Regions from separate parts of the Vibrio sp. 2132-1 genome, predicted to be linked through region 3. Evidence: riboswitches for the same ligand, from Rfam matches in the RefSeq annotation. Region 3 holds a riboswitch; each other region holds the start of a gene.
What was found. A riboswitch is a leader RNA that binds a small molecule or an ion and turns the genes downstream of it on or off. The one in region 3 is predicted to bind thiamine pyrophosphate.
Positions count from the first base shown of each region.

Region 1 (4,284 bases), on a different contig from region 3:
GTTAATACTGTCCAAACTTGTTGGTTGATGCCACTCAGTAACACCATCAATAACGGCGGTATTACCAGTAAAAAGGCACCTATGATCCAAAAGCTATCCCAAGCTTTTGACCACCCATGATCCTTCGTTAAATATTGCTGTACCGATGTGCTTCCAGCACTGATAGAAACAGGCCTTGTTAACTTCTGCACTCCAATAGCAAGCAGTCCACATAACAGCATCTGCCACAGCGCCAATAACGCCCCAGCTTGTAAATCAAAATCAAACTTAATCGCTTGGTAAATGGCCAATTCAATGGTGGTGGATTTTGGCCCGCCCCCCAACGCCATTACAGTGGCAAAACTGGTAAAGCACAACATAAACACCAACCCACAAACGTGGGGAAGCTGCTGCCTTAAACGCGGCCATTCTACCCAGCGAAACTTATCCCAATGGCTCATCCCAAGATGCGCGCAAAGCTTATGCTGCTCGGCAGGAATAGACTCCAAGGCTTGCAGAAGCAATCGTGCCGCGTAAGGTAAATTAAAGAACACATGGGCGAGTAAAATGCCGTTCAAACCGTAAATAGAGAATGGCAGTTTAGTGTCGAAACTTTGCAACCACTGCGCCAACAAACCACTGTTGCCATAAATCGCTAACAGCCCAAAAACACCAACCAAAACCGGCAAAACCAGTGTCGATGCAAACAGCTTAAGCAGTAATGATTTACCAATAAATTGGCGACGCGAAAGTGCGTGCGCTACTGGAATGGCAAAGCCAACACTGAGCAATGTGGAAAGAAACGCTTGGTAGAAACTGAACTTGGTGACATGTTGATAGTACGGGTCGCCCCATACCACAGACACATCAAGTGAAGGGGCTTGAACAATCAAAGCACCTAGGGCAGAAATAACAAAGGTCGCGATGATCATCGCGACCCCTAAACCTATTTTTGGAACAGAATTCAAAGGTAAAACCTATCTCATTCAGATGAGGATGGAAACGTCAGCTAAAACGTCAATGCGCTTTGCCATTCGCGAATCCAAGACTTACGCATTTTTGCCACTTCATCAGCACTAAAGCTCAACGACTTGCTTGGAACACTCAAAGTTTCAAAACCTTTAGGTAACTCAACGTCAGTGACTGGGTACATCCAGTTACCCGTTGGCATCGCCGATTGGAACTCATCACTTAAAATGAAACTCATAAATTGATCAGCAAGTTCTGAATTTTTTGCCCCTTTCACTTTAGCGGCTACTTCAACTTGCATGTAGTGGCCTTCAGCAAAATTCGCCGTAGCAAACTTCGAATCGTTTTCCGCAATTAAGTGGTACGCAGGTGAAGTGGTGTAAGAAAGCACTAAATCGGACTCACCATTGAGGAACATAGAATACGCCTCAGACCAACCTTTCGTGACCGTTACGGTTTTGCTCGCTAGCTTCTGCCACGCTTGCGTCACATCGTCGCCATAAATAGATTTCATCCATAGCATTAAGCCTTGGCCCGGCGTTGAAGTCCGCGGATCTTGGTAAATCACTTTCAGATCGTTGCGCGTTTCCACCAGCTCTTTCATGCTTTTCGGCGGATTAGCCAGTTTCTCTTTGTTGTACACAAACGCGAAGTAGCCGTAATCGTACGGTACAAACGTCGTGTCACTCCAACCGTTTGGTAACACTGTGTTAGCCGTATCCACATTGTGCTCGGCAAGCAGATCGGTTTTCTTCGCTTCTGCCATCAGATTGTTATCCAAACCTAATACGATGTCCGCTTTGCTATTACCGCCTTCAAGACGAAGACGATTCAGAATCGACACACCATCGTCCAACGCTACGAAGTTAACGTCACAGCCACATTTTGCTTCAAAAGCTTGCTCGATTTTAGGACCCGGCCCCCAATCTGCGGCAAAAGAGTCGTAGGTATAGATGGTTAATGTGTTTTCAGCGGCAAACGCTGAAGTAGAGGTGATTGCAGCTAGGGCAATCAGATTTAGAGTGGGTTTCACTGCTCGCTCTCCATGAGTATTTCAGAGAAATAAGTTGAGCGGCACAGGGTTTGAGGCGGCTATTAAGGACTTCCAATATCCAGACTCAATTCCTACGCCAGCATTATCTGGTTCAGGTAATACGGGTCCCTAGTTAAACACTTAGGTCTCAGCGCCCCAATGCATTGATTGACTCAATGCTAAATGGGTTTGCTCCCCGATGAGTTGGATGGATTGTAAAGGTATTTGAGTGGTTACACAATCAGCTCACGAGCGCTGGTCATAACCCCAACGAGGCACCAAACCTTGCTCAATACCTAAGTGGTCAAGAATTCTCGCCACCATAAAATCCACTAAGTCTTCAATACTCTTTGGCTGATGATAGAAGCCTGGAGCTGCTGGCATGATGGTGACGCCCATTTGCGACAGTTTGTGCATGTTCTCCAGATGTAGCGTTGAAAATGGTGTTTCGCGAACCACGAGCAACAGCTGCCCGCGCTCTTTCATTACCACATCAGCGGCCCGCTCGATCAAGTTATCTGACATACCATGCGCAATCGCTGCAACGCTTCCCGCAGAACATGGGCAAACCACCATTTGCTTTGGTGCAGCAGAACCAGACGCAACCGGTGAGAACCAGTCATCTTTACCGCAAACGGTGATGTTATCGGGATTGCAGTTCAGGTGCTCTACTAATGCTTGCTGCGCCGCTTCTGGGCCACTTGGTAGCTTAAGATTATGCTCGGTTGCCATCACAACACGAGCCGCCGAAGAAATCAGAACGTAGACATGATAATCCGCCGCAACCAAGCATTCTAAAAGACGAAGGCCGTAGGGAGCACCAGAAGCACCCGTTAATGCCAACGTGATGGCTTTTTTGTGAGAGGGTTGTGTTTTGTTTTGCATATCAATCAGGCTTTTTGTTTTAACTGCTCAAGAAGTTTTCCGTGAATACCACCAAAGCCACCGTTACTCATGACTAGAATTTGGTCACCTGGTCGCGCACGTTCGACGATCTTGGCTACAAAGTTATCTATATCGGCATCGACAAACGCTGGCTGTTTGCATTGGTCGGCAATGTCTTGCACAGACCACTCGATATTATCTGGCTGGAACAAGAAGACTTCATCTGCACTGTGTAGTGACTCTGCAAGTGTGTTGTTGTGTACACCACGCTTCATGGTGGCAGACCGCGGCTCTAACACAGCAAGGATGCGTTTTTCACCTACCTTGTTACGCAAACCACCGACAGTAAGTTCAATTGCCGTTGGGTGATGCGCAAAATCATCGTAAACCGTCACACCTTGTTCTTCACCTTTCAGCTCTAAACGGCGCTTGGTATTGATGAAACGCCCTAATGCCTGGCAAGCAAGATCCGGAGTGACTCCAACATGTCGTGCAGCAGCGATTGCCATCAGCGCATTATCCACATTGTGGTCACCCACCAAATTCCATTCGACGGTACCAACCTTCTCGCCTTGCAACGCAACGTCAAATTTTGAGCCATCAAGCACTAATTTGTGCGCTTGCCAGTCACCATTCTCACCAGAGAACTGTTTTTCAGTCCAGCAGCCACGCTCTAATACATCCGCTAACGCCTGATCTTTTCTCGGCGCTAAGATCAATCCATTGCCCGGTACAGTTCGCACTAAATGATGGAATTGGCGCTTGATCGCTTCTAGATCATCGAAGATATCAGCATGATCAAACTCAAGGTTATTCATGATTAAAGTGCGAGGATGGTAATGCACAAACTTAGAACGCTTATCGAAAAAAGCACTGTCATATTCGTCCGCTTCAACGACAAAAAACATACTTTCACCCAAACGAGCAGACACTCCGAAGTTACCGAGTACCCCACCGACTAAGAAACCCGGTTGATAACCACAATCTTCAAGTATCCAAGCAAGCATGCTCGACGTGGTCGTTTTCCCATGTGTACCCGATACCGCCAATACCCAACGATCATGCAGCAAAAACTCGTTGAGCCACTGCGGGCCAGAGGTGTAACGCATGTTAGTGTTGAGCACATGCTCGACACAAGGGTTGCCACGGCTCATCGCATTACCAATCACCACAAGATCTGGTTGAGGGTCGAGTTGAGACGGGTCAAAGCCTTCAATAATTTCAATACCTTGAGACTCAAGCAGTGTGCTCATTGGCGGATAAACGTTGGCATCAGAACCAGTGACTTTATGTCCTAATTGGCGCGCTAGAATCGCTGCGCCGCCCATAAATGTGCCACAGATACCCAAGATATGAATGTGCATAAACTAAACCTTGTAATGCGTTTTTTAATGCTTTCATTATCGCGATTACCGCCT
Region 1 is NZ_JAWPON010000008.1:4,416-8,699, reverse strand. It holds gene thiP (thiamine/thiamine pyrophosphate ABC transporter permease ThiP) at 1-947, opposite strand, end outside; gene thiB (thiamine ABC transporter substrate binding subunit) at 989-1,981, opposite strand; TPP riboswitch at 2,054-2,190, opposite strand; gene R8N47_RS10490 (flavin prenyltransferase UbiX) at 2,228-2,866, opposite strand; gene mpl (UDP-N-acetylmuramate:L-alanyl-gamma-D-glutamyl-meso-diaminopimelate ligase) at 2,872-4,230, opposite strand.
Region 1: it holds a riboswitch for thiamine pyrophosphate, as region 3 does, so the genes downstream of both, thiB (thiamine ABC transporter substrate binding subunit) here and thiD (bifunctional hydroxymethylpyrimidine kinase/phosphomethylpyrimidine kinase) in region 3, are expected to answer to the same signal.

Region 2 (4,284 bases), on a different contig from region 3:
GAACGGTAATAGAGAGTAAATGAACACTCAGGCTCAAAGTTATGTCCACCAATAAGGTCAGTCGTTATATGTGTAATCTGTTGGTCGCGAACAAGCTGAATAGATTGAGTTGGGCTCACACCCAACTCAATGTCTTCGATGCTAAAACCCTGTTCTTTCGCCAACAACAAACATTGCTGAACTAAACCTGTCAGTTCAATCAATGATGACGGAATAAGGATTTTGCTCATTAGTCACTTACCTCGGCATGTGCTGCTGGGTGGTATAGCTCGGAGCCTGACTCTCTAAATTCTTGCGATTTCTGACGCATCCCCTCAAGAGGATCATCCAGCATTTTGATCGAGATAGCTTGGTCCGCAGCAACTTGCTCAGTGTCTTTCGCATATTCTCGAACCTCTTGCGAAATCTTCATCGAGCAGAACTTTGGTCCGCACATCGAACAGAAGTGAGCGACTTTTCCAGACTCTTGAGGCAAGGTTTCATCATGGAAAGCACGCGCGGTATCTGGGTCGAGCGACAAGTTGAATTGGTCTTCCCAACGGAACTCGAAGCGAGCTTTAGAAAGCGCGTTATCACGAACTTGTGCACCAGGGTGTCCCTTCGCTAAATCAGCGGCGTGCGCAGCAAGCTTGTAAGTGATCATGCCTACTTTCACGTCTTCTTTGTTTGGTAAACCGAGGTGCTCTTTCGGAGTTACGTAGCAAAGCATTGCACAGCCATACCAACCAATCATGGCAGCGCCGATGCCTGAAGTAATATGGTCGTAACCAGGAGCGACGTCTGTCGTCAATGGACCAAGGGTATAGAAAGGAGCCTCATGACAGTGCTCTAACTGCTCTTCCATGTTCTCTTTGATCATATGCATTGGAACATGACCAGGACCTTCGATAATTACTTGTACGTCGTATTCCCACGCAATCTTGGTTAACTCACCAAGGGTACGAAGCTCTGCAAATTGCGCTTCGTCGTTAGCATCGGCCACCGAGCCAGGACGCAGACCATCACCGAGAGAAAGTGCCACATCATACTTAGCACAGATTTCACAGATCTCTCGGAAGTGGGTATATAAGAAGCTTTCTTGGTGATGCGCTAAACACCATTTCGCAATGATAGAACCACCACGAGAGACGATACCAGTAACGCGTTTTGCAGTCATTGGCACATAACGAAGTAGTAAACCGGCATGGATAGTAAAGTAGTCAACGCCCTGCTCTGCTTGCTCAATCAGGGTATCGCGCATCACTTCCCAGTTAAGGTTTTCAGCAACACCATTCACTTTCTCAAGCGCTTGGTACATTGGCACGGTACCGATCGGAACCGGACTGTTACGTAGAATCCACTCGCGAGTTTCGTGGATGTTACGTCCAGTAGAAAGATCCATTACGGTATCTCCACCCCAACGCGTTGCCCATACTAACTTTTCTACTTCTTCCTCAATCGAAGAAGTGACCGATGAGTTACCGATGTTGGCGTTCACTTTGACCAAAAAGTTACGTCCAATGATCATTGGTTCGGATTCTGGGTGGTTAATATTTGAAGGGATAATAGCGCGACCTTCGGCGACTTCTTTACGCACGAATTCGGCGGTAATATCTTTTGGTAGGTTCGCTCCGAAGCTTTGACCCGGATGCTGTTGATTCAGCACTTCATCGCGATACTTGGCACGCCCCATGTTTTCACGCAGCGCGATATATTCCATTTCTGGGGTAATAATACCTTTGCGAGCATAGTGCAATTGAGTCACACAATGGCCATCTTTGGCACGTCGAATACGTGGTAGATTACCGTAACGAAGACCGTCTAGTGTTTCGTCTTCTAAGCGTTCTTTGGTGTACACCGAGCTTACTTCATCAAGTAGCTCAGTATCGGCGCGCTCTTCAATCCACCCTTCTCTCAGCTTAGGTAAGCCGTTATAGAGGTCTATGGTGTGCTCTGGATCTGTGTATACACCCGACGTATCGTAAACGCGTACTGGCTCATTAGGTTCGAATATAGGCGCTTCTTTTGTGCCTCCAATAAGGCTATCAGCGAGTGATATTTCACGCATTGGCACACGAATATCTGGACGTGAGCCTTCTACGTAGACTTTGCTTGAATTGGGGTACGGTTGTACCGAGAGTGTATCAATGAACTGTTTTGCTTCCAGTCTCGCTTGTTTGCGACTCGACATAGCATTTTTCCTTGCTTTGTTATACTAGATAAAAAGTAATTGGATAAAAATGCTTGGCGGATAGATGCGACAAGAGGAGTCAAATTAAGGCTAGTTAAAGCTTACGATATTTGCCTGTAACAACATTCGACTTTTGATAGATCAACCAGAAAGAACTCCGGTGTGAATATCTTCTCTTGTTCCCTTCGCAGATTCTAATCTGATCAGGTTCAACGGATCCCGAATTAACGGTCTCAGCCTTATGGCACTCCGACAAGTGATGTCAGTATATAAAAACGGCTTGGTGAAACCAAGCCGACCTGTTCAATTTTTAACTACTTTGCTAGCTGCGCATCAATAATTGAAAGCCTATCCACGCCGCTGAAATACTTAACACGACATTCAACAATACGTTCAACCCCATCTTAAAGAAAGCGCCCTGCTGCATAAGCAAAACATTATCCATCGAGAAGGTGGAAAACGTCGTTAGTGCGCCTAAAAAACCCAAGCCAATCACTTGTCGCCAAGGTTCCGTTGCCAAAAGTTCATTATCGAAAGCTGCTATCAATAAGCCCATCATAAATGAGCCAACAACGTTAACGGTTAACGTACCATATGGAAAACCACGCCCCAATAAAATGACACAAAGTTCAGAAATTAAGTAACGAGAACATGCACCAAATGCACCACCCAATGCAATAAAACCCAAAACGGATAGTTGTCCCATAATTCCCCCAGAAAAGTTAATGGAGACATTGTAATCAAATTTACGGCAATAGTGATTATACAATCTTAGAATTCAGCAAATTATAGCGCTTAAAACTTATCAAGATTTAAAAAGTTACAGGAGTCACTTTACTTCAATATAACCCATCAACCCCGTCTTCATGTGTTCGATCACATGACAATGGTACATCCAACGTCCAGGGTTATCTGCAACAAATGCCGCTTTCGCACTGCCGTTTTTTCCAAGCAAGACCGTATCGGTATGAAACGGTTCGTCGAGTTTTTTTCCATCTAACTCAAGAACCGTAAATGTGTGTCCATGAAGGTGAATAGGATGATGATATTGGGTGACGTTCTTTAGGTTGAAGATATAGGTTTTTCCCATCTCCAATGTTGAAAGGGGCGCTGGAATATTATCTTTGCTCATTCCCTCCCAAGCCCGTTTGTTCATCAGCCAGAATTTAGGTATCGCTTTGCCCGATTTATCAGCAGGAGTGATCGCCCCCTCCCACTCAAACACATAATCGATTTGCTCTGCATTTTTCAAATCGAGAGCTGGCACAGGGTTGAGAGGTAATAAAGGCAGTTTCTGGTTGTTCGACAGGTCAGACTCAACAACGTCAAACTCGCACAAAAGGAATGGGAAGCGTCCTTTCATTTGACGCACATAAACACGTTTTCCAGCCTTTGGAGCAATCAATCCGATATCTAACCTCATTCCCGGACCAATTTTGTGCTGAGTGAGCTTATAAGGCGTTTTAACAGGGTTACCATCAATAGCAATAACCCAAGCCTCTGCGCCTTCTATAGCGATCGGGTAAGTAATGGTGTTATCGACATTAGCAATTCTTAATCGTGTGGTAGCATTCTGCTTCAGCGTATAAACAGGTTCATGCACACCATTGACGCTACTCCACTCTCCGGGAGTCCCCATACGAGCGCTCAAGCGCGGCACCATAAGGTTCTTCCACTGACCTTGTTTGTCTAAGTGCCAATGCTTGAGGACGACTTCATGCTCTTCATCAAACTGAACAGGCTCTGCCTCTTCAACGACAATTAGCCCGACTAAGCCCTTACCAAGCTGCTTCACACTATTCATATGTGGGTGATACCAAAATGTGCCCGCATCTGGTGGTGTAAATTCATAAACGAATGTTTCACCTGGCATGATAGGCTGCTGGCTCAAGAAAGGTACACCATCCATTTCAATAGGGATTCGCAAGCCATGCCAGTGGATTGTAGTCGGCTCTGAAAGCTTGTTAGTAAACCGAATTATAACTTTCTCGCCTTGGCGACAACGAATCACAGGCGCTGGAATCGAACCATTAAATGCGAGTACGTCTGTGTTAAACCCAGGGACTAATTCTGCAGTAGAAGGCTCTGCAGTGATATCGTATATATATTGCCCC
Region 2 is NZ_JAWPON010000026.1:33,542-37,825, forward strand. It holds gene R8N47_RS21705 (thiamine phosphate synthase) at 1-230, opposite strand, end outside; gene thiC (phosphomethylpyrimidine synthase ThiC) at 230-2,170, opposite strand; TPP riboswitch at 2,334-2,432, opposite strand; gene crcB (fluoride efflux transporter CrcB) at 2,493-2,876, opposite strand; gene R8N47_RS21720 (multicopper oxidase family protein) at 3,000-4,284, opposite strand, start outside.
Region 2: it holds a riboswitch for thiamine pyrophosphate, as region 3 does, so the genes downstream of both, thiC (phosphomethylpyrimidine synthase ThiC) here and thiD (bifunctional hydroxymethylpyrimidine kinase/phosphomethylpyrimidine kinase) in region 3, are expected to answer to the same signal.

Region 3 (4,284 bases):
CCTTGCTCAAGTGCGAGAGACAGTTCAATTTTTTCATCAACCGAAGTTGTGTCTTCTTGAGCAATCTCAGCCACGTCAGTCGTGATTTGGCTGTTCACACAACTAATGGTCTGATGTTCATCTTGCTTGGAAAAACGAGCGCTTTGCAGTGCATTAGTCAGCATCAAATCTAAGCTTGGTTGTTCTAATGACTCAGAATAGCTCGTTGCAACACGCGCATCTTTCACAACACGAACACCCAGCACTTGGCTTGAGCTTACTTTGTACTCATCCAGCTTTCCTTGGTTCGCTTTCAAAGAAAAGCTACTGTTACGGTTTACAATGACGTCCGCTTCTGCACCTTGGCGTTTTGCTTCTGATAGGACGTAATCAACCGCATTAAGAATGTGTTGTTCTTGGCTCATTAGTTACCGCCTCCTACCAGAATGTTATCTACTTTCAGCGTTGGCTGACCGACAGTTGTTGGTACTGAACCACTCACGGAACCACACATGCCCGGCGCAAGCGCCATGTCTTTGCCGACCATGCTGATTTCTTTCAACACTTTTGGACCCGTGCTGATCAGCGTTGCTGTTTTCAGAGGCTTGGTGATTTTGCCATTTTCAATGAGGTAGGCTTCACGAACAGCAAAGTTAAACTCCCCCGTACCCGGTTGAACAGAGCCACCGCCCATCTTCTTCGCATAGATACCACGTTCGATGCCTGCCAGCATGTCATTAAGTGAATGCTCGCCCTCTTCGATAAAGGTGTTACGCATGCGCGAGGTTGGTGCGAACTTGTAGTTTTGACGACGACCAGAACCCGTAGGCTCATAACCTGTCTTCATGCCACCCATTTTATCGACCATGAAGCTGGTTAGCTTACCGTCTTTGATCAGTTGAGTGCGCTGAGTCTTCATACCTTCATCATCAATGTGAATCGAGCCCCATTCGTTGGTCATGGTGCCATCATCGACTGCATTCACTGCGGTGTGAGCAACCATTTCGCCCATCTTGTCGTGGAAGACTGATGCTTTCTTCGCAACTGAAGTGGTTTCTAGCAAGTGACCACATGCTTCATGGAAGATAACGCCGCCAAAGCCGTTACCAATCACCACCGGCATTTCACCCGATGGACAAGCATCCGCGCCAAGTTTTACTAACGCTTGCTGCGCGATAGTTTGACCTAGCTCTTTGGCATCAAGCTGTTCACTGAATTCCCAACCAGCAAGAGCGCCAGGACCTTCCATACCAGAAGACTGCTCATTACCTTTTTGCGCGACAGTGTTACCAGCAACACGAATGTAGTGGCGAGTATCGTCAACGTGTAGACCTTCTGAGTTGAAGATAGACACTTGTTGCTCGCGCTGAAGAACGCTGCCAATAAACTGGCTGATATGCTCACTCTCAGCACGTGCGGCTTGGTCAACTTTCAATAGAAACGCGATTTTTGAATCTAGGTTAGCATCCTTACTTAGCGACATGCGGCAACCATGTTGGATTGGGTAGCGGTTCAAATTCAAAGAACCCGCTGACGCGATTTGCTCACGCTTGTCTTTTGCAGCAAGCAGCGAGGTTACGCGCTTTAGTTCGGCTTCATCTGTGCTGTTGGTGTAACCGTAAAGCACCTTATGACCGAAAAAAAGACGAATACCGATACCAAAATCGATACCCGAGTTAACCTTATCCACTTCACCAGATGAGATCTGGACAGTGTTGGTTTGGTGATGTTCAACGAATAGTTCAGCGAAATCAGCCCCCAAAAAGAGTGCATGATCGATCACTGACTTCGCTGTTACAGAATTAAGCATGAAGTCTCCTTGCTCGATGATCGTCTTAGCCTTCCTAATTAACTGTGAAAAAGTTCAACAAAGTTAAATTGGCAACACGTTAAATTTTAACAGTTTTTTAACCTTGTTTTGTGCTAATCCTTGCTTAACGAGACCACGATTATTTATTAAATATTTCAGGTTCTGCTCATTCACCAGAGCGTTGCACTAGTAAATTCCACACAGCAAACCATTTAGGTGCTTACTTTATCACTCACCTCGCATAATTGAATACTCATTATAATTACGCTCAAAAAACGTATCCCTTCCGCAATGGTCCTGCTATCATCCGAACGAAATAGTCGGGGGGCCACACGACAAGTGTTGGCTGAGATCGAAATTCGAGACCCGTTGAACCTGATTCAGTTAGCACTGACGTAGGGAACTATGCACACTTTGCCTTTCGTCGCCCCTCTTAGGTAAGCGATAGCGATCGAAAAATCGATCTATCTGCAACGGTCAAAGTCAGTTCCTATACGTCTTGTAGTAGGAGCGACCATGACGCAGCAATCACAACCTCATTCACATCACACGCCAGCCTTGCCTACCCCTATCGTATTGACCATCGCGGGCTCAGACAGTGGTGGCGGTGCAGGTATTCAAGCCGACATCAAAGCGATGTCCGCAACCGGCAGTTTTGCTTGCTCGGTAATCACGGCGATTACTTCGCAAAATACCCAAGGCGTTTCTGCGATTTTCCCCATTCCTCTCGACCATGTAGAGAGCCAACTTGATGCAGTATTTACCGACCTCAACATCGTTGCAGTCAAAGTGGGCATGCTGGCCGATTCCAACATCATCAAAGTCGTTGCAGACAAAATTAAGCAATACCAGCCAAAACACCTCGTGATTGACCCTGTAATGGTGGCCACTAGCGGTGATCTATTACTGGAACAGTCGGCAATCAGCACTTTAAAAGAAGAATTGATTCCGCTCGCAGACATCATTACCCCTAACCTACCCGAAGGCGCAGCATTGACGGGTAAGCCAATGCCTCAATCAGAATCTGAAATGAACGATATGATTACCGACCTTCGTGCGCTTGGCGCCAAAGCTATTCTGCTCAAAGGCGGTCACCTTGAAGAAAATGAAAACAGCAACGATCTGCTTATCATGCAAGACAGTGCCGAGTTAATCAGCGCTAAACGCTTTCCAACCAAAAACACTCATGGCACAGGCTGCACGCTGTCTTCTGCTATCGCGTCTTATCTTGGCCAAGGCAACAACCTACACAAAGCGGTGCACCTGGGTAAGCAGTACATCAGCCAAGCTATCGCACACGCTGATGAATTGGATGTAGGTAAAGGCCATGGCCCTGTGAACCACTTTTTTGCGGGCCATACTTATGTTCGCTAACGCGATTGGCATTCAGCTTTCCGATGCTAGTCTGCGATACAAAGATAGCCAAACACCGACTTTAGCAGGAATGAACATGACCATTCCCGTCGGTAAATGGACGGTATTACTCGGACGAAGTGGCTGCGGGAAAACCACAATATTGCGTTACTTAGCTGGCCTGCTGGATGACCAAGTTGACTGGCATGGCGAACTCATCACAACGGATGGCGCTGCACTGCATGACCGTATCGCTTACATGGCTCAGCAGGATTTATTGCTACCGTGGTTGAATGTGTTAGACAACGTCTGCCTCAGTTCTCGATTTTCTCAAGAGCAAGCACCAGAGAAAAATAGACAACGTGCACTGATTTTACTAAGCCAAGTGGGACTCGCCGATTACGCGGATGCTAAGCCAGCTCAGCTCTCTGGCGGCATGAGACAACGTGTTGCCCTTGCTCGCACTCTGATGCAAGACAAGCCTCTAGTTCTGATGGATGAGCCTTTCTCTGCACTGGACGCGGTTACTCGTCATAAGTTGCAAACCTTGTCTGCCGAATTGCTGAAAGATAAGACGGTTGTTCTGATTACCCACGACCCACAAGAAGCGGTGCGATTAGCTCACCAACTCTATGTGTTGCAAGGCACACCTGCGCAAGCTCAGCACTTGGTCGTTCCAGACTCCAAGCCGCCCCGAGTTCTCGATGGAGAGTGCGCCGCGCTTCAACAAGCGATTTTGGATCAATTGGAGAAAGACTATGAGTGATATGACTCAGTACAACTCCGTTTCGGCACGTATTAGTAAAAAAGAACGCGTGACCCATCCGGCTCTGCGCTTAGTTATCAGCACAGCGGTGATCTTGGGATTGTGGCAGTTGGTCGTGGTGATATTCGACATGCCAAGCTTCATCTTACCTTCACCAATTGAAGTGCTGGATAGATTGGTCACTCGTTACGATGTCCTGCTCAAACATACTTGGGTTACCGCGCAAGAGATCTTATTTGGCTTGGCGCTTGGATTATCGATGGGTTTGCTGTTCGCATTGCAAATGCTGATGTTCGAGCCGCTGAAGCGTTGGTTATTGCCTATTCTGATTGCTAGCCAAGCGATCCCTGTGTTCGCCATCGCGCCAGTGCTCATG
Region 3 is NZ_JAWPON010000015.1:120,185-124,468, reverse strand. It holds gene R8N47_RS17465 (TldD/PmbA family protein) at 1-404, opposite strand, end outside; gene R8N47_RS17460 (TldD/PmbA family protein) at 404-1,789, opposite strand; TPP riboswitch at 2,101-2,208, shown strand; gene thiD (bifunctional hydroxymethylpyrimidine kinase/phosphomethylpyrimidine kinase) at 2,306-3,163, shown strand; gene R8N47_RS17450 (ABC transporter ATP-binding protein) at 3,153-3,908, shown strand; gene R8N47_RS17445 (ABC transporter permease) at 3,901-4,284, shown strand, end outside.